2 regions of the Clostridium sp. ETTB3 genome follow, and region 2 is predicted to be linked to the other one. Evidence: predicted binding sites of a transcription regulator. Region 2 holds the regulator's gene; the other holds the start of a gene.

Region 1 (3,444 bases), 1.3 Mb from region 2:
TAGCTGATCCACCACCAAGTGAAATTACAACATCTGGTTGGAAGTTAGTCATTTCTGCAGCACCAGCTCTAGCACATCTTAATGTTGGGTCTGGTTCAACATCTGAGAATATTTTGTATTGGATTCCTTGTGCTTCTAAAACTTCTGTAACCTTGTTAGTATATCCCATTTCAAATAATACTTTATCTGTTACAATGAACGCTTTCTTTTTACCCATTTCACCTAATTCAGCTAAAGCTACTGGTAAACATCCGTATTTGAAGTAAGTTTTTTCTGGAACTCTAAACCAAAGCATATTTTCTCTCCTTTCAGCAATGCTCTTAACATTAATTAAGTGCTTAGGACCAACATTTTCTGAAACTGAGTTTCCTCCCCATGATCCACATCCTAATGTTAATGATGGTGCTAACTTGAAGTTAAATAAGTCTCCGATAGCCCCTTGAGCTGCTGGCATGTTAATTAATGTTCTAGCAGTTTTCATTCTTTCACCGAATGTTAATACTCTATCTCTATTCTTTAATTGATCAGTGTATAAAACTGATGTATGACCCATACCACCTAATTCAATTAATCTATCAGCTTTATCTAAAGCTTCTTCAAATGATTTAGCTTTGTACATAGCTAATACTGGAGATAATTTTTCATGTGAGAATGGTTCTTCTAATTCAACTGAAGTAACTTCTCCAACTAAAACTTTAGCGCTTTCTGGAACGTTAACTCCTGCCATCTTAGCAATCTTATAAGCAGATTGACCAACCATGTCAGCATTTAATCCACCTTTTTCATTTAAGATTATGCTTCTAACTTTATCTATTTCTTCACCTTTAAGGATATATGCTCCTCTTTCAGCTAATTCTTTCTTAACTTCATCATAAACTTCTTCTAAAACAATGATTGATTGTTCTGATGCACAGATAACACCGTTATCAAATGTCTTAGAAAGTAATATTGAGTTTACAGCCATTTTAATGTGAGCTGATTCATCAATTATTGCTGGAGTGTTACCTGCTCCAACCCCTAAAGCTGGTCTTCCTGATGAGTAAGCAGCCTTAACCATTGCTGGACCACCTGTAGCTAATATTATATCTGATTCTCTCATAACGTTTTGTGATAATTCAACTGATGGTTGATCTATCCATCCTATTATTCCTTCTGGAGCTCCTGCTTTAACTGCAGCTTCTAAAACTATTCTAGCTGCTTCTATTGTAGCATTTTTAGCTCTTGGATGTGGAGATATTATTATAGCATTTCTAGTCTTTAAAGCTATTAAACACTTGAATATTGCTGTTGATGTTGGGTTTGTTGTTGGAACTATGGCAGATATAACACCGATTGGTTCTGCTACCTTAGTGATTCCACTTGTTTTATCTTCTTCTAAAACTCCACAAGTTTTCATATTTTTATATTGGTTATATATATATTCAGCAGCAAAGTTGTTTTTTACAACTTTATCTTCAACTATTCCCATTCCAGTTTCTTCTACAGCTAATTTAGCTAACTTAATTCTGTTATGGTTAGCTGCTAAAGCTGCTTGTCTAAATATTTCGTCTACTTGCTCTTGAGTGTAAGTAGCGAATTTCTTTTGTGCTTCTCTTAATTGTTTAATTCTTGCTGTTAATTCTTGAGCGTTTGTAACTTTCATTTATTACATCCTCCTAAATACTCAATATTTATAATAATTTTTAATTAATCTCTTAATTTCAGTGGCTTTGTTAAGTTTTTATTTTAATTGTTAACTTTTTAACTTACCCACAACCTTATTGTACTAGCTTGTTTAATTTTTGTCAAACTTTTTTTTTAATTTTTTTAAATTTTATTTTTTATTTTTCCTATAATCCCCTTATTTCTCATTATAAGAAATATTTTTACCCACTTAATATTATTTTAGACATTCTTTTCAAATTACTAAAAGGCTTTTTCCCATTAATACTATAATTTAATTATTTATTATATTTAACTCTCAAAACCACTATCGTTATATTAATAACAATCCCCTTTTATCTAATTATAATACTTACATTTCAATTTATTTTTTTACTAAATTATTTTTTTCCCTAATCATAATATTTTATTTATATAATAATCTTTGTTTTAGTAATTGATTTATATTAAGTATTAAATATATATAATTTAAAGTATAATTACTTTATTTTGAATTAAGAAATTTTAAAAATATAGTATTTATATATCTTATAAAATCAACTTTAATTTAGTCCAGGTCATATAACAAAATATCAATTAAATAATATGCTCCCATTATGATAAACAGTTTAAATTTATAAACCAATCTACCATAAAGGGAGCATATGCTATATATATTTATTTTTTATCTATTAAGCAAGAGATGTTAATAAACTCCTATCACTTAATTCACCTAATGCATTTGCTTTGCTAAACATCTCCATTAACTTCTCTGTAGTTAAATTTTTCTTTTCTTTTCCCTTAACATCAATAATTATTTTTCCTTGATGCATCATAAGCAATCTATTTCCACATTCTAAAGCATGCTTCATATTATGAGTTACCATTATTGTAGTAATCCCCTTTTCCTTAACAACTTCCTTAGTAATTTCCATAACCTTAGCTGATGTTTTAGGATCTAAAGCAGCTGTATGTTCATCAAGAAGTAATAATTTTGGTTCAGACATAACAGCCATCATTAATGTTAATGCTTGTCTTTGTCCTCCTGATAATAATGTAACCTTATTATAAAGCTTATTTTCTAATCCTAAATCAATCTTAGTTAATAATTCCTTATAATAATCTATTCTTTTTTTATTAATCCCAAAGGAAAGGCCATATCTTTTACCTTTATTATCTGCTAATGATAAATTTTCTAATATTGTCATGTTAGGTGATACACCTAATGATGGATTTTGATATACTCTTCCTATTTGCTTTGCTCGTTTAAATTCATCTTTATGAGATACATCTTTTCCATCTAATAATATTAATCCAGAATCAACACTTATATTTCCACTTATTAAATTTAATAAAGTTGATTTTCCAGCTCCATTAGAACCAATAATAGTAACAAATTCACCTTTCTTTATATCAACATTAAAATTATCAAAAACCTTATTTTCATTTATGGTGTTAGTATTAAAAACTTTGCATAATCCCAGAATCTTTAGCATCATCATCACCACCCTTATCATTAATTGATTTTGTATTACTCTTTTTACGTTTAAATTTAAATACATTATTATTTGCAGCTAGTGCTATTGCAACTAAAACAGCTGTTAATATCTTTAAGTCATTTGGATTTAATTTCATCCATAAAGCAACTGCTATTACTAATTTATATATAATAGCTCCAAATATGGATAAAGTAGTAACTTTTATAAATGATATCTTTCCAAATATAGATACACCTATTATTACTGCAGCTAATCCCATTACTACTATACCTGTTCCCATAGTAACATCTGAAAATCCTTGGTG
Region 2 (3,444 bases):
CTCCTTAGGGAATGGAATACCCATCATGCCTAGCTCGCCCATTTTCTTTACATTTTCCATTGGAAATCTTTCTGTTTCATCGATTTCAGCAGCTATTGGTTTTACTTCATTAACTGCAAATTCTTTAACCATTTGTCTCACTAACTCTTGTTCTCTAGTTAATCCAAAATCCATTACTTTTTTACCTCCCTGTAATACCATCTTTATGCGTGAAATACAAAATTTTCTGCAATACACATCTATATATTTAAATTTAATTTAATTTACTTGTTTTTAAAGTTCTTTTCTCTTCTTTCTAAAAATGCAGTCATTCCTTCTAATTGGTCTTCTGAATCAAAGCATTGTCCAAAATCATTTGCTTCAATTTCAATTGCTTTATCTATATCAACTTGCATTCCTCTATTTATTGCATCTTTGCATTGTCTTACTGCTATTGGAGCATTTGCACAAATAACATCTGCCATTTTCTTTGCTTCATCCATTAAATTTTCTAATGGAACAACCTTATTAACTAATCCAATTCTTAATGCTTCATCAGCCTTAATCATTGCACATGTGTAAATCATTTCTTTAGCTTTTCCTAAGCCAACTATTCTAGGTAATCTTTGGGTTCCACCAAACCCTGGTGTAATTCCAAGTCCAGCTTCTGGTTGAGCAAACTTAGCTTTTTCTGAAGCAATTCTAATATCGCAAGCCATTGCTAATTCACAACCTCCACCTAAGGCAAATCCAGATATCGCAGCTATAACAGGCTTATTTAAACTTTCAATTTTTCTAAAAACTTTATTACCTAAAACCCCAAATTCTTCTCCACCTTTTGCATCTAAATCCTTCATTTCTGCTATATCAGCTCCAGCAACAAAAGATTTTTCTCCTGCACCTTTAATTATTACACAATAAATATTATTATCATTTTCAATATTAGTAATTGCTGAATCTAGTTCCTTTAAAGTTTCTGAATTTAAAGCATTTAATGCTTTAGGTCTATTTATTGTTACAATAGCTAATTTACCTTCCTTTTCAAGAATTAAATTTTTTAATTCTTGTTCTAAAATAACATTTTTGATTTCCATAAATTCTTCTTCCCCTTTATACCCATTTTTTCACATAAACACCCTTTTCTTTGTTATATTATTAACAAATCAATTCAAAAAAACATTCTTTTTCCTCATCTTTGGTTAGAAGATTCTGAATAATCATAACCTACTTTTAATTATAATATCTAATTTTACCATTTGCAATTAATATTTTACTATTCGGTATAAATATTACATTTTTTCAATTTATTTCTTGTTAATGTTTGGTTTAACTATCTTAATTTTATAATTTCAATTATAAAATTAATAAAACATTTATTAATTTATATAAACTTTTAAATGTTATCAATCTTATAGTTTTAAATTTTCATATACATTAATATTGATAACTTTAAGCTATGAAAAATTTTATACTTTTGTAGATAAAAAAATAACAAATTAAAATTAAGTTTTTTCAAAACTTTTTTTTAATTTGTTATTTTTTTAAATTTATTCTTATTTCATTAAATATACTAATGTCAATAAACTTTCAGATAAATGAACATTTTCAACCTTAACATCGTCTGGTACTACTAAATCTACTGGTGCAAAGTTCCATACTCCTTTTATTCCACCCTTAACTAAAAGGTCACAAACCTTTTGTGCATTAATTCTTGGAACACAAATAATTCCAATATTAATATTATTATTTTCTAAATAATTACCTAATGTATCAATATCCTTTATTTCTACATCCCTTATTCTCATTCCAATAAGTTTTGGATTTGCATCAAATATTCCATCAATAGATAATCCTAATTCTGAAAATCTGCTATAATTAGCAATTGCTTGCCCTAGGTTACCAGCACCTATTATTACTCCAGTATATTCTTTATCCAACCCTAAAATTAAGCTAATTTGTTTATACAATTCCTTTACATTATAGCCATAACCTTGTTGCCCAAAATCCCCAAAATTATTTAAATCTTGTCTAATTTGAGATGCTGTAAATCCTATTTTTTCACCTAATTCTTTTGATGAAATTCTATCTACATCATTTCTCATCAGCTCTTTCAAATATCTATGGTATTTTGGTAATCTTTTAATTACTGCCATAGAGACATTTTTCTTTTTTTCCATAGTATATGAATCTCCTTAATCTATTCAATAATTTTCCTTTTACTAAACTTTGATAATATAATAACATACTTTTCACTTTTAATCTATTAATTTAATAATTTGTAAAAAATTTTATTTACATTATAAAATTTCATTTTTTTCTATTTTTAAATTTAATTAATACTATATTAATAAATATAGTATTAACAATTTTAATATATCTTATTATTTTTCCTAAAAACAGAGACTTATGTATAACGTAGCAGATGCGTTATACATAAGTCTCATAAATATTCGTAGTCAAGCTTAAAACCTTTCTACTTTGCAACAAGAGCTAAAATGATCTTGTACACCATTCCCTTTTGCCTAAAATTTTTCTGGACTTATTTAATTATAATTATCTTATTATAATTTGTCAATATTCATCGAATTATCCTCATTGAATTTAATACTGCTAATAAAGTTACTCCAACATCTGCAAATACAGCAGCCCACATATTTGTTAATCCTGCTACAACTAATATCATAACAACAACCTTTATAAATAATGAGAAAATTATATTTTGCCATAATATCTTATTTGTTTTTCTTGATATTCTTATAGCATCTGAAATAGATTCTATTTTATCTTTCATTAATACTACATCAGCTGCTTCAATTGCCGCATCAGATCCTACTCCTCCCATGGCAATTCCAATATCTGCTCTAGCTAAAACTGGAGCATCATTAATTCCATCACCAACAAATAATACTTTACCATTTCCTACTTTTTTATTTAAAACTTCTTCTAATTTATTTACCTTATCACTTGGTAATAATTCAGAGTATACTTCATCAATTCCAATATCATTTGCAACTTTTTCAGCAACTTCCTTACTATCTCCAGTAAGCATTACAGTCTTTTTAATTCCTGCATTTTTTAATTCTACTATTGCTTCTTTTACATTTTCCTTTATTTCATCTGAAATTATTATATTTCCTTTATATTCTGAATTAATTGCAATATGAACTATAGTCCCAATTGTATTTACTTTATCATAAAAAATATTATTTTTAATCATTAATTTTGAATTTCCTAATAAGACATTTTTCCCCCTTATTATTGCTTCAACACCATGACCAGCAACTTCTTTATAACTTTCAATTTCATTTTTATTAATTTTCTTTCCATATGCTTCTGCAATAGATACTGCAATTGGATGGTTAGAATTTGCTTCACCTAATGCTGTTATTTCTAATAATTCATCTTTACTAATATTTTTTGCGTTAATGCTTGTAACCTTAAATACACCTTTAGTTAAGGTACCAG

What was found. The regulator Rex, encoded in region 2, represses fermentation and respiration genes when NADH is low (regulators of the CRP and FNR family bind a similar motif). The targets are predictions, from matches to a motif close to ATTGTTAANNNNTTAACAAT.
Region 1: the regulator Rex is predicted to act here: its motif matches at 1,729-1,748, upstream of adhE (bifunctional acetaldehyde-CoA/alcohol dehydrogenase).

What each region holds. Positions count from the first base shown of each region.
Region 1 covers NZ_CP199832.1:1,892,169-1,895,612, forward strand. Annotated here, with positions in the region: gene adhE (bifunctional acetaldehyde-CoA/alcohol dehydrogenase) at 1-1,642, opposite strand, end outside; gene ACUN06_RS09315 (ABC transporter ATP-binding protein) at 2,334-3,137, opposite strand; gene ACUN06_RS09320 (ABC transporter permease) at 3,103-3,444, opposite strand, start outside.
Region 2 covers NZ_CP199832.1:376,757-380,200, reverse strand. Annotated here, with positions in the region: gene ACUN06_RS01820 (acyl-CoA dehydrogenase) at 1-174, opposite strand, end outside; gene ACUN06_RS01815 (short-chain-enoyl-CoA hydratase) at 264-1,073, opposite strand; gene ACUN06_RS01810 (redox-sensing transcriptional repressor Rex) at 1,533-2,156, opposite strand; gene ACUN06_RS01805 (heavy metal translocating P-type ATPase) at 2,558-3,444, opposite strand, start outside.